Regions from separate parts of the Chitinibacter fontanus genome, predicted to be linked through region 3. Evidence: predicted binding sites of a transcription regulator. Region 3 holds the regulator's gene; each other region holds the start of a gene.
What was found. Region 3 encodes NrdR, which represses ribonucleotide reductase genes. Its sites were predicted from a motif close to AAANACNATATATNGTNTTT; they were not measured.
Positions count from the first base shown of each region.

Region 1: the regulator NrdR is predicted to act here: its motif matches at 5,968-5,987, upstream of HZU75_RS01140 (ribonucleoside-diphosphate reductase subunit alpha).
Region 2: the regulator NrdR is predicted to act here: its motif matches at 4,323-4,342, upstream of nrdD (anaerobic ribonucleoside-triphosphate reductase).

Region 1 is NZ_CP058952.1:240,542-251,470, reverse strand. It holds gene HZU75_RS01180 (HAD family hydrolase) at 1-364, opposite strand, end outside; gene ubiG (bifunctional 2-polyprenyl-6-hydroxyphenol methylase/3-demethylubiquinol 3-O-methyltransferase UbiG) at 367-1,080, opposite strand; gene HZU75_RS01170 (TRZ/ATZ family hydrolase) at 1,092-2,420, opposite strand; gene HZU75_RS01165 (hypothetical protein) at 2,517-2,720, opposite strand; gene HZU75_RS01160 (DUF7931 domain-containing protein) at 2,921-3,421, opposite strand; gene HZU75_RS17610 (JmjC domain-containing protein) at 3,393-4,115, opposite strand; gene HZU75_RS17605 (cupin domain-containing protein) at 4,028-4,537, opposite strand; gene HZU75_RS01150 (peroxiredoxin) at 4,686-5,201, shown strand; gene HZU75_RS01145 (FKBP-type peptidyl-prolyl cis-trans isomerase) at 5,207-5,686, shown strand; gene HZU75_RS01140 (ribonucleoside-diphosphate reductase subunit alpha) at 6,037-8,934, shown strand; gene HZU75_RS01135 (DUF6680 family protein) at 9,032-9,550, shown strand; gene HZU75_RS01130 (adenosine deaminase) at 10,052-10,929, shown strand, end outside.
Region 2 is NZ_CP058952.1:1,106,888-1,117,816, reverse strand. It holds gene HZU75_RS05295 (ABC transporter permease) at 1-404, opposite strand, end outside; gene HZU75_RS05290 (hypothetical protein) at 585-884, shown strand; partial or broken gene HZU75_RS17325 (prepilin-type N-terminal cleavage/methylation domain-containing protein) at 954-1,050, opposite strand; gene HZU75_RS17630 (type IV pilin protein) at 1,121-1,291, opposite strand; gene nrdG (anaerobic ribonucleoside-triphosphate reductase activating protein) at 1,377-1,823, opposite strand; gene nrdD (anaerobic ribonucleoside-triphosphate reductase) at 1,820-4,057, opposite strand; gene HZU75_RS05265 (hypothetical protein) at 4,596-5,519, shown strand; gene hslU (ATP-dependent protease ATPase subunit HslU) at 5,579-6,448, opposite strand; partial or broken gene HZU75_RS17710 (AAA family ATPase) at 6,634-6,744, opposite strand; gene HZU75_RS05255 (sensor histidine kinase) at 7,047-8,708, shown strand; gene HZU75_RS05250 (response regulator) at 8,724-10,292, shown strand; gene ilvA (threonine ammonia-lyase, biosynthetic) at 10,371-10,929, shown strand, end outside.
Region 3 is NZ_CP058952.1:3,525,437-3,536,365, reverse strand. It holds gene HZU75_RS16770 (hypothetical protein) at 1-201, shown strand, start outside; gene HZU75_RS16765 (low molecular weight protein-tyrosine-phosphatase) at 314-820, shown strand; gene HZU75_RS16760 (TMEM165/GDT1 family protein) at 1,061-1,630, shown strand; gene HZU75_RS16755 (NCS2 family permease) at 1,744-3,036, shown strand; gene HZU75_RS16750 (adenine phosphoribosyltransferase) at 3,067-3,609, shown strand; gene HZU75_RS16745 (hypoxanthine-guanine phosphoribosyltransferase) at 3,637-4,185, shown strand; gene HZU75_RS16740 (hypothetical protein) at 4,238-5,893, shown strand; gene glyA (serine hydroxymethyltransferase) at 5,990-7,237, shown strand; gene nrdR (transcriptional regulator NrdR) at 7,435-7,887, shown strand; gene ribD (bifunctional diaminohydroxyphosphoribosylaminopyrimidine deaminase/5-amino-6-(5-phosphoribosylamino)uracil reductase RibD) at 7,884-9,035, shown strand; gene HZU75_RS17830 (zinc ribbon domain-containing protein) at 9,001-9,201, shown strand; gene HZU75_RS16715 (riboflavin synthase) at 9,203-9,832, shown strand; gene ribBA (bifunctional 3,4-dihydroxy-2-butanone-4-phosphate synthase/GTP cyclohydrolase II) at 9,829-10,923, shown strand.

The DNA of each region.
Region 1 (10,929 bases), 350 kb from region 3:
ATTGCACCAGCGGGTCGGTGAAGCGCATCGGCTTATTGGTGATAATGCCCCAGCGCATACCGCGCGCGTCGATCTCGCTAATTAGCTCGCTAATGCCGTCAAATAGCGTGGTGCCTTCGCAAATCTTTTCGGCGTAGAGGTCTAAAAAGCGTTCGCGCAGTTCACCAAAGCGCGTGTGGCTTGGCCCAATGCCAAAGCCCAGCTCCAGCAAGCCCCGCGCACCGTGGCTGGTCACCGGACGAATATCGTCCAGCGAACGTGGCGCAATGCCCTCTTCGATCAGTAGCCGATTAAGCGCCGCGCCCATATCGGGTGCGGTGTCGGCCAAGGTGCCATCGAGGTCAAACAACACGGCTTTGATCATGTTCATACGCCTTTACGCGTTGCGACGAGGTAATTCACGTCGGTGTCGTCGGTAAGTTTATACACTTGCGTCAGCGGGTTGAACGTCATGCCGGTGACCGCGACAGTATCAAGCCCCACGGTCCGCGTCATGCGAGCCAACTCCGATGGCTTGATAAACTTATCGTAGTCGTGCGTGCCACGCGGCAGCATATTGAGTACATATTCAGCACCCACCACCGCGAGTAAGTACGATTTTGGGTTGCGATTTAAGGTCGAGAAAAACACCCAGCCGCCCGGTTTTACGAGGCGCGCGCAGGCTTCGACAATGCTGGCGGGTGAGGGTACGTGTTCGAGCATTTCCATGCAGGTAACCACGTCGTAGCTTTCTGGCTCGGCCGCTGCGAGCTCTTCAACCGGGATTTTGCGGTAATCGATGGTGAGGCCTGACTCGAATAAATGCAGTTTGGCAACTTTGAGTGATTTTTCAGCCAGATCAATCCCAGTGACTTGCGCGCCGCGCTCGGCGAGGCCTTCGGACAAAATACCACCACCGCAGCCTACATCTAAAATTTTCAGGTCTTTAATACCCGAATGCTGGTCGATAAAGCCAATGCGCAGCGGGTTGATTTCGTGTAGTGGTTTGAACTCGCTGGTTTTATCCCACCATTTGTGCGCGAGTGCAGAAAATTTGGCGATCTCGCCATCATCAACATTGATTGTATGGGTATCAGTCACAACGGTAATCCCTAGTTGGTTTGCGGGGCAATACTGTCTTGAATTTTGCCTTGCCAATGGCGCGCAGTGCTAAGCACTTCTGCAAAATTCAAGCTCTGGTGTTCGTGTCGGCGGTAAACGGCACGGCCGGCAATCCAGACATCACTGACCTGTGTGCGATCGGCCGCATAGACTAAATGTGAAATGGGATCGTAGCATGGTTGCGTGCCTGCTTGCGCTAGATTTAGTGCAATCACATCCGCTTGTTTTCCCACTTCTAGGCTGCCAATTTTATCCTGTAAGCCCAGCGCTGTCGCGCCATTGATGGTAGCCATTTCTAGTGCTTGCCAGGCGGGAACCGCTTCGGGGTTATCACTTTGTCCTTTGGCCAGTAGCGCGGCAAGGCGCATTTCGGCAAACATATCCAGCTTGTTATTGCTGGCTGCGCCATCGGTACCGATGCCAACATTAATGCCCGCGGCCAGTTGTTGGCTAATCGGGGCGATGCCAGAGGCGAGTTTTAGATTGCTGGCCGGATTGTGGGCAATATGAATGCCTTTTTTTGCCAGTAGGGCTATTTCACTTTCGGTAGTGTGCACCATGTGAGCGGCAATTAACGGGCTATCGAGTAATCCTAGCTCTGCCAGTCGCTCCAGTGGACGTACGCCATATTCTTTAAGGCTGCCTGCAATTTCATCAGCACTTTCATGAATGTGGCAGTGAATGGCTAATTCCAGTTCGTCGGCTAGTGTGATAATCCGGCGGAAGGTCGCGTCGCTCACCGTGTACGGCGCGTGTGGAGCCAGCGTAAATTGCACCAGATCTTCCCCGATAAATTCGTCGCGGCAGGCTAAGGCTTTGCGAATGTAGTCATCGGCATTGCTGGCGTATGGGGTGGGGAATTCCAGGATAGAGCAACCCACGGTGATGCGGAATTGAGTATCGATTGCCGCCCGAGCCACCGCTCCGTGGTGGAAGTACATGTCATTGCAGCAAGTGGTGCCACCCGCAATCATCTCGGCAATCGCCAGTTTGGTGCCGTCAAAAACAAATTCATCGCTAACGTGCGTGCCTTCCGCAGGCCAAATGTGTTCATTGAGCCAGCGCATTAGCGGTAAGTCATCGGCAAAGCCACGCAGCAAAGTCATCGCCGAGTGGGTGTGCAGATTAATCATGCCGGGCATGAGTGCATGATCGGGTAATTTGATGATTTCTGCGCTAGGGTAGCGGCTTAGTGCATCAGCTGTGGCTTGTAGCGCGATAATTTTTTCGCCCTGAATCACGAGCGCATGATCGGTGTAAACAGTGTGGCGGGGGATAACTGGGATAATCCAGCGTGGTAGCAAGATTTGAACTGACATATCAGCAGCGTGGCGTTAGAAGTGCGTTTATTGTACGCCAGAAATGCAAAAAGCCGACCTTGCGGTCGGCTTTTCAAGCAATCGGTAAAAACCGAATTACTTAGCAGCAACTTCAGAAGCTGCAGAAGCAACTGCAGAAGCAGCTTCAGTAGCAGCAGAAGCTTCAGCAGCTGGTGCAGATGCTTCAACAGGAGCAGAAGCTTCAACTACAGCAGAAGCAGCTTCAACTGGCTCTTCTTTTTTACCACAAGCAGACAAAGCAACAGCCAACAAAGCAGCAACGAGCAAAGATTGTTTCATTTTGAAATCCTTTAAAGATTAAGTTTAATTACTAACCAATTAGGTAATCGGGTTATTAGCCAATTACCGAAAATTCACTTCGGTGTGTGTTTGTTCACAACCAACGGACTGAATTCTAATCAGCTCACTTCCAAATTGCTAGTGTTCTGCACGCTTTTCCGCAGTGGAATCTGCTACTTCATGTAACGTCGTGTACATCCTTATAAATCAAGGCGTTGCAGTGCACTCGTCGCGGTGGATTGTTCCCAAAGTGTGGCAAATTGCTGTTTGAGCAATGCGATGTTTTTAGCGTCATTCGCTAATTCACCACGATACCAGTCGTAATGATGACGGACTAAATAGCTATGCCCGTCCGCGATGCCCCAGCCTTTTTGCCAGTGACTTAAATGCACTGGAATTTGGCGCAGCTCAATTAAATGTGCAAACCGATCTTTTAATTGCAAAAAGCGGGGGCACTGCTGGGCGAGAAATTCAGTCTTAGCCACGAGCACTTGCAGGCGACCAGGTGCAGCTTGCGAGAAAAAATCCCAAAGGCGTTGATAGTTGCGCAAGCTACCTAAGTCGCTTTCGGCCAAATCGTTCTCGCACAATATTAATGTATGTCGCGCTTGCGTAATTATTTCGTTGAACGCAGTCTGATACCCAGTTCGGGTATCAAACTTCATTGCTGCGTTATTCGGCGGTGGGGTGGAGGTAGCCATATTCATGGTAGCTATAAAGTAAATCGAGTAACTCATCTGAATACTCGTCTGCTGGCAGCGTACGGGTATCGGCTAGGGTGTGCAGCTGGGCGAGGTCTTCATCGCTGGCGTCGTCGTATTCGAGCTCTTCACCATTGATATAAATTTGCTCGGTGCTGTAGAGCATCTGGCTTTTTAGGTCGAGCGACACACCTCGCGCGGCAACTGCTGCTGCAAAGTCGTCAAAATCCAGCGGTGCTTCAGTGCGATCAAAAAAGACATGCGGTTTGGGCTCGGAAAAATAGCGGCCAATAAATTGCTGCACTAAGCGCTCATCCCATTTAACCTGTTGCAGCATCTGGCTAATTTGCGCAACAAAAGCCTCATCGATCTTGGCCGGTGTGTCAGTGGCTTTGGCGTCTGGATCGCTATACATGCCTTCAAGGCAAATTTCATCTTGCAAGAATTCTAGAAACTTGGTCGCCATTTCCTGGGTTTTCGGTGCCCGAAAGCCTACCGAATACGTCATTCCTGGCTCAAGCGCCACGCCGTAATGCGCGTATTTTGGCGGCAAATACAGCATGTCGCCGTGCTCTAAAACCCACTCTTGCTCAGGATTAAAGTCTTTCAAGACGCGAATAGGGGCGTCTTCAATAAAGCCCGAGGCATCATCACTCGAAATCTGCCAGCGCTTTTGGCCACCAACTTGCAGCAAAAATACGTCATACGAGTCATAATGCGGCCCCACTGTCCCGCCGGGGGGGCGTAGGAGATCATCACGTCGTCCAGCCGGGTATAAGGCAGGAAGTTAAATTGATATAAAAAATCGGCAATGTGAGGCACTAAGTGGTTCACATTCTGTACCAAGATAGTCCAATCCGTGGCTGGCAAACGATTGAGGCGATGCTGGCTAAACGGACCGTTTTCTAGCTTCCAACGGCCATGGCTAAATTCAATTAGCCTGGATTCAACGTCATCGCGCTGGGCAAATTGAGCCAACCGAGCAAAATCGATCAGCTCTGGAAACTGAGTCCATGCCTGACGAATGAGCAGGGGTTTTTTTTGCCAGTATTCGGCCAGAAATTGTTCGGGGGTTAAATTTCCCAACAGTGCTACATCGAAAGGTGTTTTAGGCATGGCTTGTGACTATAAAGAAAAAAATAATGAATTTACTGCCAGCACGCCCAGTATCAAGCTAAAGGCAGCGTGCCGGTAGTGAATAAAACCTAAGAGATTGCACTGCATGGTTTGCGCCAATTGCCGCTCGCACAGAGCGCGTGGTGCCATGCTGCAATCCGATAATAATCGTATTATTGCACCGACTGGAGACACCATGCTCAATGTAGGCGATTTAGCCCCAGATTTTTCTTTACCCGATGCCGCGATGGAGATGGTTCAACTGAGTCAGTTTCAGGGTAAAAAAAACGTAGTGCTGTATTTCTTTAATAAAGATCATACGCCCGGCGGTATTGTCGAAGCGGTTGAGTTTTCTGATTTGGCTGACGCATTTTCGCAATGCGAAACCGTTATTCTGGGGGTGAGCCTGGATGATTGCCTAGCCCACGATAGCTTTATTGATGAGCAGGGGCTGTCATTTGATCTTTTGTCGGATACTGATGTGATTGTCAGCCGCCTCTATCATACTGTGCACGAATGGGAAGCGCAGGGCGTGGTAAGATGCGGGATAGAACGCTCAACGTTTGTGATTGATAAATCCGGGGTGATTCGGCATGCTTTGTATCATGTCGCACCCAAAGGCCACGCGGCCGAAATTTTGAAACTTGTAAAACAGCTAGGATAAACACTATGCAAATCGCCAAAAATTCCGTTGTTACACTGACTTATGAGATGTACGACGCTGAAGGCAATCAAATCGACAAAACCGAAGAACCGATTGCTTACCTGCACGGCGGTTACGACAATATCCTGCCGCTGGTAGAAGAAGCGTTGCACGGTAAAGCCGTGGGCGACAGCATTGAAGTAACGATGTCTCCAGATGACGCATTTGGCGAATTCGAGCCAGAATTGGTACGTGATGAAGACAAAGAAGGTTTCCCAGCTGATGTAGCCGTTGGCATGATGTTTGAAGCTGATGATCCTGAAACTGGCGAAGTGATTTTGTTCCGTGTGACTGAAGTTGAAGGCAACCGTGTGACTGTAGATGGCAATCATCCTTTCGCAGGTATGACGATCCGTTTCGCTGCGACTGTAACTGGCGTGCGCGAAGCAAATGCTGAAGAACTGGCGCATGGCCACGTGCACGGTGAACACGGTCACCACCACTAAGATGGTGCGCCTGCCGCTAATGCGGCGTGCGAAATAAAAAAAGGCGGATTGTTCCGCCTTTTTTTATTGGCCGCACAGTAGAGCTAACGCAATGAGTGGGCCAGACCTGATGTTGCAAACTTGCAACTGCCTGTCATGTAAGTGTAATGCAGCAACAGGGAATAAACTCAAGTAAACATTGGGTTTAGTCAAATCATGATTCCGTCTGTCTGCTAGCACAGCCTGTGCTAGTTGCACCAGTCCCCCTCTTTCCCCTAGTATTTGTGCCACAACAGTGATTGAGACACAAGATGTAGTGTTTCTTCACAAACTATACACAGACTTATACACAAAGCTTTGAGGAACCGTGCATGTACGCCACGCTCGATAGTACCCCAACTAGCCGCTCGGACAGCGCTGAAATCCAGTCGCCATCTCACGATGCTGCCCACTATGCCAATTACAAGATTATTCGTCGTAATGGCGCAGTGGTGGCGTTTGAGCCAAGCAAGATCTCGGTAGCCGTGACTAAAGCCTTTATCGCAGTACAAGGCAGCCATGCAGCATCTAGCGCAGCGGTGCGCGAGCAAGTGTCGCGTTTGACCGATTCAGTCGTTACAGCACTGATGCGTCGCAAGCCAGAAGGCGGCGCGATTCATATTGAAGATATTCAAGATCAGGTTGAGTTGGCGCTGATGCGCTCGGGTGAGCACGATGTAGCACGTGCCTACGTGCTGTATCGTAGCGAGCGTCAGCGCGAGCGCGATGCGGCGCGCCATGAGGCTGAGCCAGCCGAACAGCACACGATCAATGTGGTGTTTGAAGATGGTAGCAAACGAGCGCTCGACCTGAGCAAACTCAAAGCACTGATCGCCTCGGCTTGCTCGGGTCTTGAGCAATACACCGATCAAACCTTGATCCTGAATGAAACACTGAAAAACCTTTACGACGGCGTGCCAGCAGAAGAATTGCGCAAATCGGCTATTCTGGCCGCACGCACTTATCTGGAAACCGACCCAGCTTATGGCTTGGTGACGGCACGTTTGCTGCTCAACAGCATTCGCCGCGAAGTATTGGGCGAAGAAACGAGCCATGAAGAAATGGCGGAAACCTACGCTAGCTACTTCCCGCGTTATGTGAAAAAAGGCATCGAAGCCGAGCTGCTGGACGAAAAACTAGGCCAATTTGATCTGGCTAAGTTGGCCGCCGCATTAGATCACAACCGTGACTACCAATTTGGCTATTTGGGTTTGCAAACCCTGTACGACCGTTACTTCCTGCACATTAACGAGCGTCGCATCGAGTTGCCACAGGTGTTCTTTATGCGCGTGGCCATGGGTCTGGCGCTGAACGAAACCAATCGTGAAGAGCGTGCGATTGAGTTTTACAATGTGTTGTCGAGCTTTGACTTCATGTCATCAACGCCAACGCTGTTTAACTCAGGCACCCGCCATAGCCAGATGTCGAGCTGCTACTTGACTACTGTGCCAGATGATCTCGATGGCATTTTCGAAGCGCTGAAAGAAAATGCGTTATTGAGCAAATTTGCGGGTGGTCTGGGTAATGACTGGACTTCCGTGCGTGCGATGGGTAGCCACATCAAGGGTACCAACGGCAAATCACAAGGTGTTGTACCGTTCCTGAAAGTGGTGAACGACACCGCGGTGGCCGTGAACCAAGGTGGTAAACGCAAAGGTGCGGTATGTGCTTACCTCGAAACTTGGCACGCCGACATCGAAGAATTCCTCGAATTGCGTAAAAACACCGGTGACGACCGTCGACGTACGCACGACATGAATTCAGCGAACTGGATTCCTGACTTATTCATGAAGCGGGTGATGGAAGGCGGCGAGTGGACTTTGTTCAGCCCATCTGAAGTGCCGGATTTGCACGACAAAGTGGGTAAAGCGTTCGAAATCGCCTACACCAACTACGAAGCCAAAGCCGCACGTGGCGAAATGCGCGTGGCCAAAACCATCCCAGCTTTGAGCCTGTGGCGCAAAATGCTGACGATGTTGTTCGAAACTGGCCACCCATGGATTACGTTTAAAGACCCATGCAATATTCGTAGCCCGCAACAGCACGTTGGCGTGGTTCACTCATCAAACTTGTGCACTGAGATTACCCTGAATACCAACGACGAAGAAATCGCCGTATGTAATCTGGGCTCGATCAATCTGTACAACCACCTGAAAAATGGCGAGTTGGACGCAGAAAAACTATCGCGCACGGTCAAAGTGGCGATGCGTATGCTCGACAACGTGATCGACATTAACTTCTACCCAGTGCGCAAAGCGCGCACATCCAACTTGAAGCACCGTCCAGTGGGCTTGGGCATTATGGGCTTCCAAGATTGCTTGCACGCGCTGCGTATTCCATACGCATCTGACGCAGCAGTTGAGTTCGCCGATGTATCGATGGAAACCGTGGCTTACCACGCGTACTGGGCTTCAACCGAATTGGCACAAGAGCGCGGCATTTACGCTAGCTACAAAGGCAGCCTGTGGGATCGTGGCATCTTGCCGCAAGACTCACTGCGCTTACTGGAAGAAGAGCGTGGCGGCTACCTCGATGTGGATCGCAGCTCACGTCTGGATTGGACCATGTTGCGTGACCGCATCGCCGCCTACGGCATGCGTAACTCGAACTGCTTGGCGATTGCGCCAACCGCCACGATTTCCAACATCGTTGGCGTGGACGCGTGTATCGAGCCGACTTACCAAAACTTGTTTGTGAAATCGAACTTGTCTGGTGAATTCACCGTGATCAACGAGCACTTGGTGCGCGATCTGAAAGCGCGCGGCCTGTGGGACGAAGTGATGGTGTCGGACTTGAAATACTTCGACGGCTCAGTAGCGCAAATCGATCGTATTCCGCAAGACCTGCGTGATCTGTATGCGACTGCATTTGAGATGGATCCGAAATGGTTGGTGGAAGCAGCAAGCCGTCGCCAGAAATGGATCGACCAAGCGCAATCGCTCAATATCTACATGGCCGGTGCGTCAGGTAAAAAACTGGACGAGCTGTACAAACACGCATGGTTGCGCGGCCTGAAAACCACTTACTACCTGCGCACACTGGCAGCTACGTCGGCGGAGAAATCAACCGGTCGTGGTGGCGAGTTGAACGCCGTACCGGTGGATGGTGGCTATGCGGCATCGCAAGCGCAAGCGGCGATTGCGGCAGCGGCAGCGGTAGTGGATAACACGCCAGCGACTGATGCGAAGTTCTGCTCGATTGATAATCCAGATTGCGAGGCGTGCCAGTAAATCTAGCGTTGAGTTTGTGATGTCATAAAAGCTTGAAAGCGGCTGCGAATTTGCATTTGCCGCTTTCGGTTCGATTCAAATTTCGATTGGGAAATGTATGACAGAAATGACAGTCTCAGATTGGATTATGATTGCTGCAGTATTGCTTGGACCTATTATTGCAGTTCGACTAACACGCTATCTCGATGATCAAAAGGAACGTAGATCAGGCAAGGCCAATATATTCAAAACCCTAATGGCGACTAGGGCACGAAATGTTTCTTGGGCGCATGTAGAGGCGTTAAATAGAATTGATCTTGAATTTAGTAAAAGAAATAACAAAGAGAGAGAGGTCTTGGATGCATGGAAAATGTATCTAGATTTTCTTTCAAATTCTCAGTTAAAAGACGAAGCTTGGGCAACTAAACGGGTTGAGCTTTTAATTGAGTTATTGCACAAGATGGCAAGAGTTCTTAAGTATGATTTCGATAAGACACATATTAAAAATTCTTGTTACTTTCCAGAAGTTCACGGAGAAATTGAAAAAGAGCAATTCGCCTTGCGAAAAAACATGCTTGAAGTTCTAAATGGCGTCCGCCCATTGCCTATTTCAATTACAAACGTTGGGCAAAATTAATACTCCTGCCGTATGGCACTCACTTTTCTTGCTTCGCCAAGAAAAGTGAGCAAAAGAAGGCGACCCCACATCAGCGTCGGCTACGCCGATTCCCTCGTTGCGGACAGTCGAGGCGGCGCTTGCGCTTAACAAAACAGGCGCAAGCGAATTCCCGCCCCGCCTGTTCCTCGCTCGGCTTGATGTAGGGGATTCGCCCAACCCAACCAGCGCGGTTCTGCCGTAGGGTGGGTTAGGCCGTAGGACGTAACCCACCATCTTGCAGGTTGATGGGTATGCTTCTGCAGGCTTTGTTGAGATTTGGCTGTATTGATATACCTCGGTGCCGCTGTGCGGTACCGATATTTAAGACGGTTTTGCAAGTCGTTTTAAATATCGGTGATCCCGATTTTTAATTTATGCAAAAGTCGCCTAGCAAGGCATTGCGCCGAAGACAGTACAAGTAGTACGTCTAGGCACAGTAACGCAGCTAGGTGAATTTTGCTTTAACAGATAGGAATGATTGTGACCCAACACCCGCTCGATTTACTGATCACCCGCTTGCCGAAAACCGAGCTGCACCTGCATATCGAGGGCTCGCTGGAGCCAGAGATGATGTTTGCCTTGGCACAGCGCAATGGCGTGGCTTTGCCGTATGCCGATGTGGCGGCGGTGCGCGCGGCGTATCAGTTTGACAGCCTGCAATCCTTCCTCGATTTGTACTACGCCGGTGCATCGGTGCTGATCACCGAGCAAGATTTTTATGACCTGACTTGGGCCTACCTTGAGCGTGCCAAGGCCGACAATATCGTTCACACTGAAATTTTTTACGATCCGCAAACGCACACTGCACGCGGCATTGATTTTGCGGTGCCGCTGACTGGCATTCGCCGCGCTTTGTCTGACGGCGAAGCCAAGCTAGGCATTTCGTTCAAGTTGATCATGTGCTTCCTGCGCCATTTAAGCGAAGAAGACGGCTTTGCTACGCTAGAGCTGGCGATGCCGTATCTGGCGCAAATTGATGGTGTGGGTCTGGATTCCAGTGAGCTTGGCCACCCGCCAAGCAAGTTTGAACGCCTGTTTGCCCGTTGCGCCGAGCTAGGCTTGCCCGCAGTAGCACACGCTGGCGAAGAAGGCCCAGCCAGCTATATCTGGGAAGCGCTTGATCTGCTCAAATCACGCCGCATTGATCACGGCGTACGTTGCACGGAAGATGCGACGCTGGTGGCACGCCTCGCCGCCGAGCAGATTCCGCTCACCGTTTGCCCGCTGTCGAATTTGAAGCTGTGCGTCGTTAACGATCTGGCGCAGCACAATCTGCGCGAGCTGTTGGCCGCAGGTCTGTGTGCGATGGTCAATTCGGATGATCCGGCGTACTTTGGTGGGTATCTCAATACCAATCT
Region 2 (10,929 bases), 1.2 Mb from region 3:
AAATTGACTATAAATTGCTGTTGATATTCCGTATTGGCATAGGTGGCAGCCATAAGCAGCATCAGCGCGTATATGAGGGTGAAAACTGCGCTCAAGGCTAAAACAGCAATGTAGCGGCTGATCAAATATTGCCAGCGTGGTATTGGGTAGGCAAGAGTGAAATAGATGGTCTTTTTGTCGATTTCTTTGCTAATCAGTTCCTGAATCCAAAAAATAGCTAGAAAAACGAGTGTGATGCGTAAAAATGAAAAACCAACATCTAGGGCAACCGTTTGCGGCTGTCGTGGAGAAAAGCTGCCAGTTAAATAGGCGAGAAAAATTAAAAAGGCTCCAAATAAAGCGATGCCACGAATTGTGTTGCCGCGTAAGCCGATTTGTAACGAGCTTTTTATAAGAGCGAACATAGTGAGCCAAGAAATAAAAACGCGCCCCATTAGTAGCAGGGGCGCGCAACTTAGTCAAGATGCAACTATTATGAACCCAAGTTTGCAGCGTTAGTTAGTGACCCTGTTACGTTTGCTGCGGTGCAGCCTGTGGCATCGCACGCTGTGCTGCTTGTTACTGCACCACCAGCTGTATTGCCAATGAATGTGGTTTTACCTTTTGCAGAGCCTGATGAACCCCAAAATCTAGTAGTGTCTTCCGCGCCTTCAACAAAAACACTTGCAGAACATTTTGGGGTAAATGTGGTTACAACGAATTTAGCTGGGGTTGGTACAGTCCAAGCACTACCGGAACCAGCTGAGGTTGAGCCTGTGCAGAGATTTGGTGCCGCAAAAGCTACAGATGCAATCAATGAGAGGCTTGCTGCAGTAATAATATGTTTGATCATGTTGAATTCTCCAAATTTTAAGGGCATCAGCTTAATTATTGGGCTGAGTTAGCCACAGATTGTGTAATCACATTTTTCAGGTCTGACTGAGCTGCTTTGTCATGACCTTTTTTGGTGTATTCAGAGAATTGTGGAATTGCAATCGCTGCTAGAATGCCAATAATTGCAACAACGATCATCAATTCAATCAGTGTAAAACCTTTTTGCAGGTGTTTCATGTGAGGCTCCTTATTAAGGGTGTGGGTTGTGTTTCCACTTCATGTCTTATCAAGCAATTAGCATGCCAATTTATTCTTCGCTCCCAGCTTGAGCTTGGGTAAGAATATTTTTGAGATCGGATTGCGCAGTTTTATCCCAGGCTGAACGTTGATAACTCGTGAATTGAGGAATGGCAATGCCAGCGAGGATGCTGATGATGGCAAGTACAATCATCAGTTCAATGAGGGTAAAACCTTTCATTCTTGCCTCCCTGAATTTGTTAAACAATCGTGGCCATTTAACTTTGGGTCGAAGCAGTTTGTATGCCATTTCGATGGCTAGTTGCTTATTTTGGAAGAATCACGAGGTTTTGATTTCTAGATCCTCTCCAGGGGGCTTTTGCAGGATTATCTTGTTCATATTTGCCATCGATCACGACATCAACAAAGTCAAATACTTCCAGTTTCTCTACTTCTTTATATAAATACCCTGTCCACAGCCAAATATTCTTCTCGGGATACCTAACTTTGAATGCTTTGCAGAGCTCTAGAACCGCTTCGCGGTTGGCGGGGTGAAGTGGATCACCTCCGGATAGGCTTAGCCCGTCATGCCCCTCGCAGGCGTCGAGTAGTTCTTGTTGCATTTGTGACGTAAAAGGTAAGCCCGATTTTCTATCCCACGTCGATTGGTTGTAGCAGCCGGGGCAGGCGTGGGTGCATCCGGTGACAAACAGCGTCACGCGGATGCCGGGTCCGTTGACTAGATCGTGGGTGTAGTAGCGGTCGTAGTTCATAATACGGGTGATAATTCTTGGGTATTGCTCTGTGGGCCTATTCTGGTGTCGTCTTTGTCCGTATACCCATGGCTGTATTTTGCTTGGCCAAAATGTTTTACGCGGCGCATCACTTCTTTTTGCTTGCCGGCATTAAATGGCCGAGCGTTAGGGCTGCCGAGGTAGCCACAAACGCGACGGGTGACGGAAAGTGTCGCACTGTCGTGATTGCCGCATTCTGGGCAGGTAAATCCATTAGCCGTTGCTAATGTTTCGCCCATAAAGCCGCATTTTCCGCACGCGTCAACGGGAGTATTACTGCCAAAATACGGCACTTTGGTGATGGCGTAGTCCCAGATGCGTTCCAGTGCCAGCAGATTGTGCTTCATATTGGGTAATTCGACGTAGGTAATATGCCCGCCGCTGGCGAGCTCAGCGTAGCCCGCTTCAAAATCGATTTTTTCAAATGGATTAACTTTGTGCAGTACATCTAAGTGGAATGAGTTGGTGTAATAGCCTTTATCGGTGACTTCGGCAATCTCGCCAAAGCGCTCATAGTCGAGTTTGCAAAAGCGATGGCATAGTGATTCGCTCGGCGTTGAATACAGCGAATAGCCAAAACCGGTCTCGGCTTTCCAGCGTTTGGCTGTTTCACTCATGGTTTGCACAATTTGATGCAAGAAGGCTTGTGCCGTTGGGTTATGAGCAGGGTGGTTGCCAAACAGTAATACGCCAACTTCATGCAGACCAATATAACCCAATGAAATTGAGGCGCGCCCATCTTTGAAAATATCAATGATGTCGTCGTTAGGTTGCAGGCGAATGCCGAAGGCGCCTTCGGTATATAAGATTGGCGCTACATTGGCTTTCACACCTGTGAGACGTTCAATGCGCAAATGCAGCGCGCGAAAGCACACTTCAAGGCGCTCGTTCAGTAATTGCTCAAAGCGTGCTAGATCCCCTTTGGTTTCAATCGCGATACGCGGCAGGTTTAGGCTGACCACGCCCAGATTGTTGCGACCGTCGAGTTCTTCTTCACCCGCTGCGTTGCGCCAAGCAGGTAAAAAGCTGCGGCAGCCCATGGGTGATACCGGAACGCTAGAACCAGTGATCTGGCGATTGAGCTTAGCCGAAATAATATCGGGGTACATCCGTTTGGATGTGCATTCCAGTGCGAGCTGTTTAATGTCGTAATTAGGGTCGGTTGGCTTGAGGTTGATCCCTTCGTCGATGAAGAACACCAATTTGGGGAAGACAGGGGTGGTGCCTTCTTTGCCTAGACCTTTAATGCGTACTCGTAAAATGGATTGCTGAATAATCCGTTCTGCCCAGCTGGTGCCCATGCCGAATGAGAATGTCACGAATGGTTGTTGCCCATTTGAGCTAAACAGCGTGTTGATTTCGTACTCGCAGGCCTGAATGCCATCGTAGGCTTCTTTTTCGGTGCGCTCTTTGGCGTAGCGTTCAGCATCGGGGATCTGGTATTCGGCGGCAATCGCTAAATTTTTCTCATAGGTTTTTAATACATACGGTGCAAGGGTTTGGTCGATATTGGGAATCGTTGTGCCGCCATATTGATGGCTGGCTACTTGCGCGATAATTTGCGCGGTAACGGCGCAGGCCACGCCCACTGATTTAGGGCTTTCGATCTTGGCGTTGCCCAGCCGGAAACCGTTTTGTAGCATGCCTTTCAAATCGACCAAGCAGCAGTTGGTAAATGGCAGAAACGGTGAGTAATCTAGGTCGTGAAAATGGATATCACCGCTGTTGTGCGCTTCCAAAATATCTTTGGGCAAAAAGGTGCTGGCAAATTGCTTGGAAACGATGCCAGCCATTAAGTCGCGCATCACCGGGAAAACATTGGCGTCTTTGTTTGCATTTTCAGTGGTGGCTTCCTTGTCAGTTTTATTCACTAGCCCCATCAGTTTGGCATGCAGCTCCGAGCCCTGTGCCCGAATACGATCGCGATCTGATCGGTACTGTATATATATACGTGCAACTTCCGGGTATTGCTCCATCAGCGCATCTTCAACGAGCTGCTGAATGGTAGGGATATCGAGTTGAGAGGGGGTTTTACTAAATAAATCAGCTTCAGTTAGCTTGCGGCATTCATCTTCCACGTAGGCGGTAATCTCTTCGGCCAACAGCTCCGGCTCTGGGTAGCGTGCTGCAGTTGCTGCACGGCGGCAGGCTTCAAAGATTTTGGCGCCGTCGTAAGCGGCTTTGGCACCATCGCGTTTGATGACTTTCAGCATGAGCTTGGCTTCCCCTGTAAACGGTGTGTATCGGCGCTAAATCGATGGCCGAACATTGATGCAAACATGCATGAATAAGCTGTCGCGCAGTTGAGTTGCGCGAAAAAGCGGGCGAGCCCATTCGCTCGCCCCAAGTGGCTCATTCAGCGGTATAACGCCCAAAATCGAGACAAACTCGGTTCTGCGCCGTAGTGGCTAAGTGCTGTTGCTGCAAGATTGGGGCGCTATTTCAAGCATGCAGTACGCAGCACTGGCGTTAATGCGTAAACACAATATATGGTGTTTTATATGCTTGGTGTGCGCTAAATATGTGGTTTTTGACCAGAATCAAATTCTGACTGACCGTTCCGAAAGCTGACATGATGTCGGCATTGATTCGTGTGTGAAGGGTCAAGTGTTTGGCCCTTTGTGCGGGTGACAAATGCAATGCTGAGTTTTGCGACTACTGGCGACAATGATATTCTTCGGCCTGTCTCGGGCAATCGTGGAATACGCTATGTTGCGGATTTGGAGTGTTTTTTTCGCTGTATTTGTCCTCATGGTCTGGCATTCTGTATGGGCGAGTGACAGTACTAACCGCGAGATCAACGGTGGTTTTACGCTGGAGCCCAATTCGGTACGTAAAAAAGCGGATGCGGTGTTGGCCTTAATGTCCTATTCCGTGATTCTGGATTTGGCCAGCAGCAGCCTCAATATGCAGAGTTCGAAAAGCGATGGTGAAAAATTGGTGATGAGCCAGTTGGGCGGCGGTGCAACGCTGAGCGATTCAGTTCCGCTTTATCTGGAGGGGGCGATTGCCTATAGCCGTTATGACCCGATGTTTGTGGCAAGCAATGGCGAACAATCGCGCTCCATTCCGATGAAATGGACAACGCTGTCGGCGATGGGCGGAGTGGGTTGGGATTTTCCATTGCGCGAAAATTTGGTTTTACGGCCGATTGTGAATTTCTCGCTCGGTACGGTGCAAAGCGATTTAAAAATTGCCAATTGGTTTTTAAATCAAAAATTTGATACGGAGTTCAATTTTTCCAATGGCGGCAGCATGAACGCCTTGGGTTATGGTGGGGCATTCATGCTGGATTACGAATTAGTGCAGCCCGAACATGAAATTGATATTGAGCTTCGTTATTCCGCCATGCATTTGGAAGGTTTTGCCAATGGCGGCAGTATAGATAGTCATGCCAATTCACAGACGGCCAATCTCTATACGCGCTACCGCGCTCCAACTGGTATTAATCTGTTTGCGCGACCTTTACGTTATGTGCTTGAGGCATCCCATTCTCGCTATTACGGCGATCAAGCTGGGCAGTTGGGTTTTGATTATTTATCAACCATCGGGACGGGCTTGGAAGTGGATTCCAGTGATTTGATTCCGCTGGTGACTCGGACGCGGTTTGTTGTACGGTATATGTTTGGGCCGGGGGTGGAAGGCGCCGGTCTGAGTATTGCTTGTAGTTTCTAGCGGGTATTGCCCTGTAGGGATCACGGGGCGATCCATTCAAGGCAATACCTTGCCGAGTATTACAGCATGTAGCGGGCCAGATCTTCATTGGCGGCAAGTCCGCCTAGTTTTTCCCGTACAAAGCTGGCATCGATATCAACGGTGCCACGTTTGGCTTCAAAAGACACATCTTCCAGCAGACGCTCCATGATGGTGTAGAGGCGGCGCGCGCCGATGTTTTCGGTGCTTTCATTCACCGACCAAGCCATTTGCGCCATCGCTTCAATGCCGTCATGAGTGAAGTTGACGGTAATCTCTTCGGTTGCCAATAGTGCCTGATACTGCTTTGCCAAGCAGGCATCGGTGCCGGTGAGAATAGTGGCGAAATCTTCCACGGTTAACGAGTTGAGCTCCACGCGAATTGGAAAGCGGCCTTGTAGCTCGGGGATCAAATCTGATGGTTTGGCCAGATGGAAGGCGCCGCTGGCAATAAATAGAATATGGTCGGTTTTGACCATGCCGTACTTAGTCGTTACCGTCGTGCCTTCGACTAATGGCAACAAATCGCGCTGCACGCCTTGGCGTGATACCTCACCACCACTGCCTTCCGAGCGTGTCGTCACTTTGTCGATTTCATCGATAAACACAATCCCGTTCTGCTCCACCGCTTTGAGCGCTTCAGCTTTAGCATCATCTTCGTTAACGAGTTTGGCGGCTTCTTCCTCGATTAAATGTTTCAGCGCATCGGTAACCTTCATTTTCTGGGTTTTGGTTTTTCCACCCATGGCGCCTTTAAACATTTGTTGCAATTGATTGGAAAAATCTTCCATTCCCGGTGGGCTGAATACTTCCATCGTCGGGGTGGCTGCAGCGACTTCGATATCGATTTCCTTGTCGTCAAATTTACCTTCGCGCAACATTTTGCGGAATTTTTGGCGGGTATCAGACATTGGGTCTTCACCATTGACGCTGCCATAGTTATTGTTGGTTGCAGGGGGGGGAGCAACACATCCAGAATACGGTTTTCGGCAGCGTCTTCGGCGCGTACACGATTGCGACTGATGGCCAGATCACGTACTTGCTTGATGGCGATTTCCATTAAATCGCGGATGATGCTGTCAACGTCTTTGCCGACATAACCGACTTCGGTAAATTTGGTGGCTTCCACTTTGATAAATGGCGCATCCGCTAGTTTGGCCAATCGGCGGGCAATTTCGGTTTTGCCGACCCCGGTTGGGCCGATCATCAGAATATTTTTGGGGGTGATTTCATGACGCAAGGGCTCGGCCACTTGCTGGCGGCGCCAGCGGTTACGCAGTGCAATCGCGACGGCTTTTTTGGCCGCGGCTTGTCCGACAATATGTTTGTCGAGTTCGTGAACAATTTCCTGTGGGGTCATTTGCGTCATGATTCATTCCTTTGATGCGGATAAGGGCTTACATCGGGGCGCTAGTGACGCATTTAAAGGTGCAAGAATGACATTTCCTTTGGGGCGCTCACTGTGCCAATTGTCTATAGTGGATTGCTAACCTTTAGATCAGGCTTGCTGTGAACGTAGATCGCTCCCCTTATCGACTTATTGCGTGGTTGCTGATACCCGGCGCGGGTTTACTTGGATTTGCGCTGTGGTTTTACTTTGCCGCCAGCAATGTGCTCATCGATGGGCGTTTAAGTGGTCAAGATCAGTTGGCGACGCTGCATATCGAGTTAGATGTATTGGGTATTTTGCTGGCGGGCTTGATCGTTATTGCTGTGGTCGCCATACCCCTGCTTATATTCTTTGTTTTGCAGAAAATGCAGCAACAGCAAGCCATTGCAATTCTGCCGGTATTGGGCCAAATGCCTGCCGATCAGGTGCGGCAACTGGATGGCCATTATGCATCCTTGCTGCTCGCCATTCAGCCGATTTTGCAGCGGCAGGTGCAAACGATTGCCGAGCTGAACAATAAAAATGAGCTCTTTGCCGATGCTTTAGATGAGATTAACGATATTGGTTTGCAGTTACGCCGTTCAGAACGGCGTTGGGGGCTTGCACTGAATGCAACTGGCGATGGTATTTGGGAGTGGGGCGCAGAGAAAAACGTCTGGTATTTCTCCCCACGCTGGAAGCAGATGCTGGGCTATCAGGAGGATGAGTTACCCAATCTGGGGCAGACCTTTTATCAGCTGATGCATCCTGATGATGTGGAAGTTGTGCACCAACAATTTACGCAATTTATCCAAATCCGCGATTCAGCCGCCGATATGCTGTTTGAGGCAGAATTTCGAATGCAGCATAAGCAAGGGCAATGGCTCACCATGTTATCGCGTGCGGTAGCCGATCGTGATCAGGAAGGCCGAATTCTGAGTGTGGTTGGGGCGCAAACCGATGTGACCGAGCAACGAAGGGCGACCGCAGAATTATCCTGTGCGAAAGAAGCGGCTGAAGAGGCGGTCAATCAATTGCGAGGCGCACAGCTGCAAATCATTGAATCCGAAAAACTGGCCGCACTGGGGGCCTTGGTGGCCGGGGTGGCGCACGAGGTTAATACGCCCTTGGGGATCGCGCTAACTGCAGCATCGACACTGAATAGTGAATCGCAACAAGTGTTGAGCCTAGTAGAAGCTGGGCATTTAAAGAAGAATGATTTGCAACAATATCTAGCCATTGCCCAAGAGGCTTCGCAGTTGATTTTGCGGCATTGTGACAATGCGGCAGCGCTGATTCGTAGTTTTAAAAATATCTCGGTGGATCAAACCTCGGAGGTGATTCGTGAGTTTGATTTGGGTCTGTATCTGGATGAAATCTTACAATCGCTGAAGCCTAGCTTGAAACATACCCCCCATCAAATCGAATTGGCTTGCCCGGCCGGTTTGTTTGTCCACACCTATCCGAGTGCATTTACGCAGATTATTAATAATCTGGTTCAAAACGCGATGTTGCATGCTTTTATGCCGGATCAGCGGGGCTTGATAGTGATTCAGGTAACCCAGCAGGGCACTGATAGGGTGGAAGTTCGTTTTATGGATAACGGCGTGGGAATTGCGCCAAGTGTACGAGCAAAAGTATTTGAGCCGTTCTACACTACAAAGCGGGGGCAGGGCGGTAGCGGTCTAGGAATGAGTATTGTGCATAATCTGGTCGTTGCCCAACTCAAAGGCATGATAAGCATTGAAGAAACGCCCGGCGGCGGTGCAAGTTTTGTGATTGTTTTTCCCCGTGTCTTATAGGGAGACGTAATAAAAATGAATATGCTCGACGATGACAACTGGCTTGAAGACGATACGCAAGACGATGCGGTCAGCAAGATCGAGCCGTGGAATGTCCTGGTAGTTGATGATGAGCCCGATATTCATCATGTTACCAAGCTAGCCTTATCCAATATTGATTTTTTGAAGCGCCCGCTCAATATCTTGTCGTGCTATTCAGGGCGAGAGGCGCTCGATTTGCTGGCCGCGCGGGATGATATTGCGCTGGTCTTGCTCGATGTGGTCATGGAAACCGAAGATGCAGGTCTGATCGTCGCTCGTGAAATTCGGGAAACCTTAAATAATCACCATATTCGTATTATTTTGCGTACCGGCCAGCCCGGTGTGGCACCCGAACGGCATGTAATTGAAAACTACGATATCAACGATTACAAAGCCAAAACTGAACTGACGCGCGATAAATTGTACACATCAGTGCTGGGTACTTTGCGCTCTTACAACGACATTATGCTGATTGAGCATCAACGCCGTCAGTTGGATGCCAACCGACGCGGTTTGATGAAAGTGGTTGATGCCACTACCAGTATTTTTCGGCAGCAATCAATTCAGCAGTTTGCTCAGGGCGTGCTTGAGCAACTGCAGTCATTGCTGTTCTTTGAGCAAGACGCTTTGTATTTGGTGGTTAATGGGGGTATGGCGGCATTAACCCATGATAATGATCTTATGGTGATGTATGCCACAGGGGGGTATCAGAAGTATTGTGGCCGCCCACTTGGGCAAACCGAGCTAAGCCGTCTGCAGCCTTCGATTGATTTGGCCATTTCCCAGCAGCACAGCGTTTTTGCTAGCGATCACTTTGTTGGGTTTTTCTTATCGCCGCATGGCCCGATCAATTTATTGATTATTGATGGGCCAGTGGAGCTGTCGCATCCAGATGCCAACCTGATCGATTTATTCTGCAAAAATGTCTCGATTGCCTATGAAAACCTGATGCTGAACAAGGAAATTGAGGATACGCAACGCAGTATCATTTATCAGCTGTCGGAGGTGATCGAAAATCGCTCCAAGGATACCGGCAAGCACATTCATCGGATGGCCGAGTTTTCCTATGTGATGGCGCTTGAATTGGGCTTGAGTGAGGAAGAGGCGCAAATTATTCGCGCTGCGAGCCCTTTGCACGATATTGGTAAAGTGGGGATTCCCGATAAAGTGCTCAATAAACCCGGCCCTCTCGATAGTGCAGAGCGTGCCGTGATGGATACTCATGCGCAGCTTGGGTATGACATGTTGCGTGAGTCCAAGCCCCGTATTTTGAAAATGGCATCAATTATTGCTTACCAGCATCACGAAAAATGGGATGGCAGTGGTTACCCACGCCAGCTCAAAGGCGATGAAATTCATATTTCTGGGCGAATTATTGCGTTGGCGGATGTATACGATGCACTTACGCACGCGCGCTGTTACAAAGACCCGTGGCCACGCGATCAAGTTTTGGAGACCATTCGTGCGGGCTCCGGTCAGCATTTTGACCCTACTGTTGTTGAGGCATTTTTCCGCTGCTTGCCAAGAATTGAGGAAATTCGGCAGACATTAACTGATCATTAAGCCGTTTCGTCTGCTGTTTAGGGGTAAAATGGGTGAATTACTGCCGTAATTCGCCCATTTTCTATTTGGCTAAACGATATGACTAAAGACTACCTTGAACGTACGCTTTCTGCCCGTGTGTATGACGTGGCGATTGAATCTCCGCTGGAGTTCGCGCCGAATTTATCACGCCGAATTGGTAATCATGTTTACTTCAAGCGTGAAGACATGCAGCCGGTGTTTTCGTTCAAGATTCGTGGCGCTTATAACAAAATGGTGCAATTGAGCCGAGCTACGCTGGATCGTGGAGTGGTGGCCGCTTCGGCTGGTAATCATGCGCAAGGCGTGGCCTTGGCCGCACAACACTTGCAATGCCGTGCCACCATCGTGATGCCAGCAACAGCTCCGCGCATCAAAGTAGATGCAGTATCTCGTCGCGGCGCAGAAGTGGTGCTGGTTGGCGAGTCATACTCCGACTGCTATGAGCATGCTACTAAGCTAGCGGCAGAAACCGGTGCAACCTTTGTGCATCCCTATGACGACCCCGATGTGATTGCTGGGCAAGGTACGGTGGCGATGGAAATTTTACGTCAACACCCCGATCCATTACACGCGGTATTTATTCCCGTCGGCGGCGGTGGTTTGCTGGCAGGGATGG
Region 3 (10,929 bases):
CAAAAGCAGGCGGCCTATCGGCGCAGAAAAAAACTTTACGGGATTGTGGCTATCGAGCTTGATCGCACGGATGTTGCGATTTTATTGTCTGCCCTGCGGTCACGTCGGGGTGAATTGGAGCGGGCGGTAAGTCAGGATTTGTTTGAAACACCAGAGCATTTGGATGAGCTTTGTCAGCGGTTGGTAAAATTGCATGACTAATCTGTCTTGCTTAATCAAAGAAGTTATAGTGATGGCGGTTTGATCTGGGCAAAATGGATTGCGTCTGGTTATGTTATCTTGCGAGTTTGTGAATTTACGAAGGTGCTAATCTATGACGCAAGGTGAAGTGACGCATTTTTCGGTGCTTTTTGTGTGTACGGGCAATATTTGCCGCAGCCCTACGGCGGACGGTGTGTTGCGGCAAATGGTCCTGCAGGCTGGTCTGTCTGACCGTATTACTGTTGACTCGGCCGGTACAACTGATTATCACGTGGGCGAGCCCCCTGATCGTCGGGCACAACAACATGCAAAGAAGCGTGGGTATGATTTATCTACTCTGCGCGCGCGCGAGGTGGTAGACCAGGATTTTTCACGTTTTGATTTGGTTTTGGCGATGGATGCAGGGCATTTGGCGCATTTACGGCGACGTTGCCCAAGTCAGTTGCAGTCTAAGGTGCAGCTTTTTTTGGCGTATGCTGATCAGTGCGATGAGACCGATGTGCCAGATCCTTATTATGGCGGTGCGGATGGATTTGAGCGTGTGCTTGATTTGGTTGAGGGCGGATGCTCGGGCGTGTTGAAGTTTGCGCAGGCACAATTAAATGCCGAATCGCTATAATCCCCTACTTGTAAGCAGGCTCAGCGCTGTTCTAGAATGACACATTCCTTCGGGGGAGTAATCACTAGCCGCAGCGCAGTTTTAGCTGGTATGAGCTAGGTGTACGTCAACAAACTTAAAGCTCAGCTTTATGGCGTATGCAGCGACAACTGTCGCCAGATGAGACCCGAGGTTGGCTATGTGCTCATGGGTGGGCTGCATGGTTGACCTCGTGTCGTTTGCCCACCCTGGAGTTGATTTATGTTTGATGCATTTTTAGTTTCAACCGGCGTAGTTGCAGTTGCAGAAATGGGGGATAAAACCCAGTTGCTGTCGCTGATTCTCGCTGCTCGTTTTAGACGCCCGCTGCCGATTGTTGCGGGCATTTTTGTTGCTACGGTATTAAACCATTTTGCTGCTGGCTGGATTGGGCAGCAGGTGGCGGGTTTGATTTCTGCCGATATTTTGCGATGGGTGGTTGGCCTAGGTTTTCTTGCGATTGCTGCGTGGGCGCTTGTGCCCGATGTGATGGAAGAGGGTGAGGCTGAGGTTAAACCTTATGGTGCTTTTGTCGCGACCTGTATTGCTTTCTTTTTGGCTGAAATGGGTGACAAAACACAAGTGGCGACTGTTGCTTTGGCATTAAAATACACGCCGCTATGGCAGGTTGTACTGGGGACGACACTTGGAATGATGCTTGCCAATGTGCCTGCGGTTTACTTGGGTGATTGGATTTCAAGTCGCATGCATTTGTTGCGCATGGTGCGTTTTGTTGCGGCCGCAATTTTTGCTGTGATTGGTGTGCTGGCGTTGGCGGGTGTTGGCTACTAAGCTTTTCGGTAAAAGCAAATAATTCATTAATAGCGAGCATGGTGGTGCCCACAGAGGTGCCCCATCTCGCTATTTGTATAATTTTTATTTATTAAAATGAACGGGGAAGAGACATGCTGGATGCTTTTTTTAAGCTCAAAGAGCATGGGACTGATGTAAAAACTGAGGTAATTGCAGGTTTTACAACATTCCTAACTATGGCCTACATCGTATTTGTTAATCCATCCATTCTTGCGCTAACTGGTATGGATTTTAATGCGGTGTTTGTTGCGACTTGCTTGGCTGCGGCGCTTGGTACTGCAATCATGGCCTTGGTGGCCAATTATCCGATTGCCTTGGCGCCAGGTATGGGGTTGAACGCCTATTTTACTTTCACTGTCGTGAAGGGGATGGGGGTTTCTTGGCAGGTTGCCTTAGGTGCTGTGTTTGTTTCCGGTATTATCTTCTTGATCGTCTCGTTATTTAAAGTGCGTGAGGCGATTGTGAATGCGATTCCGCACTCACTCAAATTGGCAATATCAGCTGGTGTTGGGATGTTTTTGGCGATTATTGCGCTAAAAAATGCTGGAGTGGTGGTGGGCTCGCCTGCGACATTGGTGACCTTGGGTGATATCCATTCGCCAACGACCTTGCTGGCCATATTTGGCTTCTTTCTAATCATTGCACTTGAATACCGCAAAATTCACGGCTCGATCATTATCTCGATTTTGGCGGTTACTGGCATTTCTATTTTGATGGGCTTGTCACAGTTTAAGGGGGTTTTCTCAGCGCCTCCGTCAATTGCACCTACGTTTATGCAGATGGATTTGTCTGGTGCTCTCAATGTCGGTCTGCTAGGGGTGGTGTTTGTATTCTTCTTCGTCGATTTGTTTGATACCACAGGTACGTTAATCGGTGTATCTCATCGCGCAGGTTTGCTGGATAAAGATGGTAAGTTGCCTCGCCTAAAGAAAGCACTCTTGGCTGATTCGGTAGCGATTACTGCTGGCGCAGCATTGGGTACTTCGTCAACAACTGCGTATATCGAATCTGCTGCAGGCACCGCGGTCGGTGGTCGCACAGGTTTGACCTCATTGGTGGTGGCAATTTTGTTCTTGTTGGCGCTTTGGTTCTCTCCGTTGGCAGCTACCGTGCCCGCATATGCAACCGCGCCAGCATTGTGTTATGTGGCTGTACTAATGACGCGTGGCTTGGCCGAAATTGAGTGGAATGACCTTACCGAATCAGCTCCTGCGGTGATGACAGCGCTAGCAATGCCATTTACATTCTCAATTGCTGATGGCATTGCATTTGGTTTTATTAGCTATGCAGTAATTAAATTGCTGGCAGGTCGTCATAAAGATTTGAGTCCGGCGGTTTTGATTATTGCAGGCTTGTGGGTCGTGAAGTTTGCTTTTTTTCACTGAGATTAGATGATGACTGCCCCTGTTTTGGCTATGCCGCCCTACGCTGATTACATTCGCTCAAGGATAAGAACGGTTCCGGATTGGCCGCAACAGGGGGTCATGTTTCGCGATATAACGCCGCTGCTGCAAGATCCTAAAACCTTTCGGGTGCTTGTGGATATTTTTGTGCATCGGTATATGGATCAAAATCTAGATGTGGTGGCTGGCGTTGATGCTCGCGGCTTTATTTTGGGGGCTGTAGTTGCCTACGAGCTGAATCTGGGTTTTGTTCCTGTGCGTAAAAAAGGGAAGTTGCCGTTTGATACCATTGCCGAAGAGTATGAGCTTGAATATGGTTCGGCAACGGTTGAGTTGCATGCCGATGCTTGCAAAGCTGGGGATCGCGTATTATTAATTGATGATCTTGTTGCAACTGGTGGAACCATGATTGCTGCGGCCAATCTCCTGAGGCGGATTGGCGCAAATGTGGTTGAGGCGGCTGCTATTGTTGATTTGCCCGAGTTGGGGGGCTCAAATCTTGTGCGGCAACAAGGTATTGAATTATTTACTGTTTGTGATTTTTCTGGGCATTAAGCTTGGAGTGAGGATTTTATCGTGACCATGGAATTGCCCGAAGCTCGTACCATTTTAGATAATGCAGATTGCTTGCATCCTGAGGCCGAAGTGTTGGCTGCTTTAGATCAGATGGGTGAGCAGATGTGTAAGGCTTTAGCACATACTAACCCTGTGGTGTATACCGTATTAAATGGAGGCTTGATTGTGGCGGGGCATTTGTTGCCGCGCCTTAAGTTTCCGCTTGAGATGGCTTATCTGCATGCAACTCGCTACCGTAACGAGACTTCTGGTGGCGAATTGGATTGGAAGGTTAAGCCTCGCGAGGATTTGCGTGGTCGCACTGTCGTTATTGTTGACGACATTCTTGATGAAGGTCACACCTTGGCTGCGATTGTTGAGTACTGCAAACAACAGGGTGCTAGTGCGGTGCATGTAGCTGTCTTGATTGATAAAAAGCATGATCGTAAGGCGGTGGGGATTAAGGCTGATTTTGTTGGAATGGAAGTAGAAGATCGCTTCTTGTTTGGTTGCGGGATGGACTACCAAGGGTACTGGCGTAATACTCTGGCCGTGTATGCGGTTAAAGGCTTGTAATTCGTAATCATTAGCCGATGGTCGCCAGTTTCTCCATTAAAAAGGGTGAGATATGGCGACAAGTTCTGATGTGTTAGTTAAGCACTTCCGGCAAATTCTGATCTGGCCTTTGCAGTTAATGCCCATGCCGCGCAAAAGCGGTGAATCTAGGGCAATGGGGCGGCAGTGGGAGCTAATGCAAGAGGCTGCTGCAGCTGGCTCTCCCTGGCAGCCTCGTGCAACAGAGTTTGACGGTGCTCCCGAGCAATTCGAGGAGCGTCACTATCGTGAGTTTGTCACTTTCCTTCCTTATGTTCAGCGTTTTTTATATGGCGAGAATAAATCTTCGGGCTTAGGTAGTTACGGGCACTCCCCATTGCATGTTTTTCGCCGTACCGACATCTCTACAGTTTTGATGATGTTTAAAGATGGTGCTGTACATCATTTTAAGGTGGCGCATATCGACTTGTATTTCTTTTACGATGTTGATGTGGTGATTTTAGCGTTTGAAATTGTTGGAGAGAATTTGCCACTCAAGCGGGTGCAAGATGCGTTGTTTCGCTTTGGGCGCGCATTTCCTGCTCAGTGGGATGAAGACTCGACTGCGGCAAATTGTTTGCGCAAGGTGGCGTGGCTTAATGCTTCTGGCGAAGTGATTTCTGAGTCGGATTACGAGGATCGTGCGGGTTATTTGGCGCATTTGGGGCAGTACCGTGCACCAAGAATGGCCTCGCATTGGGATTTTCTGATGCAGCCTCTGGTGTTGCATCATTCTGCGGCCGCCGGGGCGCTGCGGTATCGTCAAATTGAATATCATCGAATGCCTATTCTGGCCTATGTAGCTGTTGATGACCCATTTAAGCTTTCTGATGAAGATTTTTATCGGCTAGGGATGGTAACTCGCCCAGGTAGCGAAGATGAGTTGCCATATACGCGAAAAATTTTTAGCGAGTTTGAAAGCAATTGCTGCTTTGATCGTTTTTGGGTGCCTGAGCGTAAGCATGCTTCAACCTCAACCCGCATGATGTGTAATGGTCATGCTTTTGTGATGGTTGGAATGCATGCTAATCAATTTTATTCTGATCCGTTTACTGGCGTGCTGGGGCAGTTTCGTCACCAGCACTTCTTAATGGCGTTGATTGCGCATTTCCATAAATCGTCATTGCTGATGTTCTCCGATCGGTTGGCAGTTGCGCTTTCAGAGCTTGATTTGAAAGATATTCAATCGATTCGAACCTTCAAGCGCGAGATTCGTCTGCTTTTAGAGGGTTTTTTGCGATTTAATCAGCGTTACTGGTTTAGGGAAGTGTCCAATCAAGTGGTCTCCGCTCAATTGTTCAAAATGATGTCCGTTCACTTGGATACGCAACGATTGCATCGGGATGTTGCCGACTCAGTGCAAAGCATGAATCAATATTTGGAAAATGATGATCTGCGGCGGCAGGCCGATACTGTTGTGCGCTTGACCGTGGTAACAGTATTTGGTTTAGTCGGTACCACGATTACTGGTTTTTTGGGAATGAATCTCTTTGGTTTGGCCGAAGAGCCATTGTTGCAGCGGGTTGGGTATTTTATTGCCGTCTCGGTGCCGATTACTTGGTTAATCTTTGTGACGGTTGCTAAATCCAAAGGTTTGGCTGAGTTTTTGGATGCGATGTCTGATGAGCGGGTTTCATTGCGCCAAACCATCAAAATGCTTGCAAATGTCTGGCGAAAAAAGAAATCATGAAATTCTTGCATGGCTAGCTGATAACTGCGCATCTCGATTTGATCTAAGTCGTGTTAGAATCACGCATCTTTCAACGGTAACGGAAGCTGCCCGCTCATGTTCTCGAAGTCTCAAACTATCGCCTCTTACGATCCTGATCTTGCCGCAGCGATGGCTGCTGAGGTTGTTCGCCAGCACGAACATATCGAATTGATCGCGTCTGAAAACTACACCAGCCCAGCGGTGATGGAAGCCCAAGGCTCTCAACTCACCAACAAATACGCTGAAGGCTACCCAGGCAAACGTTTCTACGGCGGTTGTGAACACGTTGATGTGATCGAGCAACTGGCGATTGATCGCGTAAAAGCATTGTTTGGTGCTGAGTACGCTAACGTGCAGCCACATTCTGGCTCACAAGCTAACCAAGCCGTTTACTTCTCGATCCTGAAGCCGGGCGACACCGTAATGGGTATGAACTTGGGCCACGGCGGTCACTTGACGCATGGTTCGCCTGCAAATTTGTCTGGTAAATTGTTCAATATCGTGGCCTACGGTTTGAACGAAAACGAAGAAATCGATTATGACGATATGGAACGCGTTGCACTCGAAACCAAGCCAAAACTGCTGATCGGTGGCGCTTCGGCGTACGCTTTGCGTTTTGACTGGGCGCGTATGCGTGAAATTGCTGACAAGGTTGGCGCTTATTTCATGGTGGATATGGCTCACTACGCCGGTCTGATCGCTGCTGGTGTGTATCCAAACCCAGTGCCACACGCACACTTTGTAACGTCGACTACGCACAAAACACTGCGCGGTCCACGCGGCGGCATTATCTTGGCGAAGGCGGAGTTTGAAAAGTCACTGAATTCAAACGTGTTCCCAACTTTGCAAGGTGGCCCGCTGATGCACGTGATCGCAGGTAAAGCGGTAGCGTTCAAAGAAGCTGCAACTGAAGAGTTCAAAGAATATCAAAAACAAGTTTTGCTGAATGCGCAAGCAATGGCAAAAACTTTGGCTGAACGCGGTCTGCGCATTATTTCTGGCCGCACCGAGTCGCACGTATTCTTGGTTGACCTGCGTCCTAAAGGTCTAACTGGTAAAGCGGCGGATGCTTTCTTGGGCAAAGCGCACATCACGGTGAACAAAAACGCGATCCCGAACGATCCAGAAAGCCCCTTTGTGACTTCAGGTATTCGTATCGGTGCGCCAGCGATTACCACGCGTGGTTTTAAAGAAGCCGAAGCGATTCAAGTGGCTAATTTGATCGCTGATGTGCTGGATAATCCGGAAGATGAAGCAAATATTGCAACTGTTGCAGCTAAAGTTAAAGCTTTGACAGCGCAATTCCCAGTTTACGGCGCTTAATTTTTAGTGTTTTAGGCTGAAAAAGAGGTGGAGCATTGCGCTCCACCTTTTGTGTTTTATAAAAGATGTATATCGCAGGGTTTGATGCTAAGCAAGACTTCTAGCTAGATACCTGGTTAGAGTATGTTGGGCTTGAGTTTTTAAGCTACGTCCTCATCTGATAAAAATCGCTCTTTTGTTCTTTGCGGGGTTCGTTCATGAAGTGCCCATTTTGTGGTTCACCAGATACGCAAGTCGTAGATTCACGTGTGTCTGACGAGGGTGACGTCGTTCGCCGCCGTCGTCGCTGTACGATTTGTGATAAGCGCTTCACCACCTTTGAAACCGCTGAAGTACGTATGCCCCAAGTAGTTAAGCAGAACGGTCAGCGCGCAGAATTTGATCGTGAGAAGGTACGCACGAGTTTTTTACGTGCCCTGCATAAACGGCCAGTACCTACTCCACTGGTTGACGAGGCGATTTCCCGTATTATCCAGAAAGTGCTTACCGTGGGTGAGCGCGAAATTATGTCCCGCCAAATTGGTGAAATGGTGATTGCTGAGTTGGCCAAGCTGGATAAAGTCGCTTATATCCGTTTTGCCTCTGTATATCGCTCCTTCCAGGACGTTGAAGACTTTCGTGATGTGATTCGCGAGGTAACGAAGGAGTGAGTCAATTTAGCGCGTTCGATCATGAAATGATGGCCAAAGCCTTGCAAATTGCTGCGCGAGGAGCTCATCTGACAACACCCAACCCCTGTGTTGGTGCTGTGCTGGTCAATCATGGTGAAATTATCGGCTATGGTCATAGTCAGGCTGCCGGTGGTGCGCATGCGGAAATTATGGCCTTGAAAATGGCGAAATCGCGCGCGCCGGAAAAAATATTAGGTGCCACGGCCTATGTTACGTTGGAGCCGTGCAGTCACTTCGGGCGCACCCCACCTTGTGCTAATGCCCTGATTGGCGCTGGAGTAGATCGCGTTGTTGCTGCATTGCGTGACCCTAATCCTTTAGTTGCAGGCCAAGGGTTGGCCCGTTTGGCCAATCACGATATCGAAGTGGCGCATGGCCTGCTTGCTGCACAAGCGCGTGAGCATCATAAGGGCTTTCTGTCTCGTATGATTCGTAAGCGTCCATGGTTGCGAGTTAAACTGGCCGCCAGTTTGGATGGGCGTATTGCACTTAATAGTGGCGAATCACAATGGATTACTGGCGCTCCTGCCCGCGCTGATGTGCAGAAAATACGAGCACAATCCTGTGCCATGCTAACGGGTGTTGGTACTGTGCTTGCTGATGACCCGCAATTGACAGTCCGCGACTTGCCAGCACAGCGTCAGCCGCAACGGGTGGTTGTCGATAGCCGATTGCGTACTCCTGTTACGGCGAAGATTTTACAAATTTTGCCTGAGGCGGTTCCTCAAGGCAAAACGCATATTTTGACCACTAATTTGGCATCTGAGCATGCCGTTTTGCGCACGCTTGCAGAGGTGAAAGAGTTGCCAGAGCAATCTGGTAGGGTCGATTTGCTTGCTGTATGTGAGTATTTAGCGCAGCAAGGGTTTAATGAGGTAACGGTTGAGGCGGGTGGTAAGCTGGTCGGCGCTTTGCTGCAGGCTGGTCTGGTCGATGAAATTATTCTTTATCAGGCGATGAGCTTCATTGGACGTGGTCAAGCTATGGCAGATTTTGATCTTGCAGCGCTAAGTCAGCAATATAAGCCAAGCTTGTTTGATCGCCGTATGGTAGGGGGTGATCAGCGCTTGCAGCTGCGCTTTACTGATCCAAATGTGGTATTTGCTGAATCTACTTTGGGGGAATGAAATGAGTGATAACACTAAGCCAGTCTGCCCTGATTGTGGCAAAGAGCTTGAAGTTTTAGCAGCCTGTGGGGCCAAAAGCTATTTTTGTAATCATTGCAATGAATTGAAATCCTCATCGCGGGTGCGCAGTGCGAACCCGTCATTATTTCCTGAGCACAAGGACTAATATGTTTACTGGCATTATTCAGGCGGTTGGTCAGATTACAGATGTACAGGCCTTTGATGGTGGCGTTCGCCTGACGGTGGATGCTGCTGATTTGGATATGAACAATGTAGTACTAGGGGATAGTATTGCTCATAATGGCGCATGCATGACGGTGATTGAGCTTATACCCCCGAATGTTTATAAAATTGATGTTTCTGGCGAGTCATTGCGCTGCACCGTAGGTTTGGATCAAAGTGGTGCTAAAGTTAATCTGGAAAAAGCTCTGCGGCTGGGGGATATGCTGGGTGGGCATATGGTATCAGGCCATGTGGATGGTGTGGGTCAAGTGCTGAGTTTTGATGCCGTGGGCGAAAATCGCGAGCTAGTCGTTTGTGCGCCAAAGTCACTGGCTAAGTATTTGGCGGCGAAGGGCTCAGTGGTGGTTAATGGGGTTTCATTGACCACGAACACTGTACAAGACACTGTCGATGGATGTGTTTTCTCAATTAACTTAATTCCGCACACCTTAAGTGTGACAACACTGGGTCAACTGTCGGCGGGTGCAAAGGTCAATCTAGAGATAGACCTGATTGCACGCTATGTTGAGCGCATGGTTTCATTAGAAGCAAGTCAAATTGGAGCTCAAGCATGAGCCAAATCTCACCCGTTAGTGAAATCGTTGCGGAATTAAAAGCCGGGCGTATGGTCGTTTTGGTGGACGAGGAAGATCGCGAGAATGAAGGCGACTTGGTCTTGGCTGCAGATTTTGTGACACCTGAGGCAATCAATTTTATGGCCAAGTATGGCCGTGGCTTGGTTTGCCTTACCTTGACGCCGGATCGCTGCAAATTACTCAATTTAACGACTATGGTCTCGAGTAATGGCTCATCATTTGGCACCAATTTTACGGCATCCATTGAAGCTGCTGAAGGTGTAAGTACGGGTATTTCGGCGCATGACCGCGCGTTGACGATTCGTAAGGCTGTCGCTTTCGATGCGAAGGCGACTGATGTGGTATCGCCTGGGCATGTATTTCCCGTAATGGCGCAACCAGGTGGTGTCTTGGTGAGGGCGGGCCATACTGAGGCGGGGTGTGATCTGGCAATGATGGCAGGTTTGACGCCTGCTTCTGTAATCTGCGAGATTATGAATGATGATGGCACAATGGCTCGCTTGCCAGAGCTGCTGGTTTTTGCTGAAGAGCATAAGCTCAAAATTGGTACGATTGCCGATCTGATTAATTACCGCAGCCGTACTGAAACGCTAATTGAATGTGTTGGTCGCCGGTCAGTGCGCACTTTTGCCGGTCAGTTTGATTTGGCGGTGTATCGTGACAAACTCACATCAGCGACACATTTGGCCTTGGTTAAAGGCCAGCCCACCGCTGACGAAGAAACCTTGGTAAGGGTGCACGAGCCGTTATCGGTGATCGATTGGCTAGATTTGGATGCTCGTAGCCATTCTTGGAATGTAGAGTCGGCACTCACCGCGATCGAAAAGGCGGGTAAAGGGGTAGTAATTTTACTGCACCGCACTGAGGATGGTGAAGATCTGCTTTCCCGTGCCTTGCCTGAGCTTAAGTTGAATAAGCCGCAAAAATGGGATATGCGCACGTACGGGATCGGTGCCCAAATGTTAAAAGATCTCGGTGTAGGTCGCATGCGTTTGATGTCGCCTGAGCGGAAAATCCCAAGCATGATGGGCTTTGGTTTGGAAATTACCGGTTTTCATCAGCCAGAATAATCACAG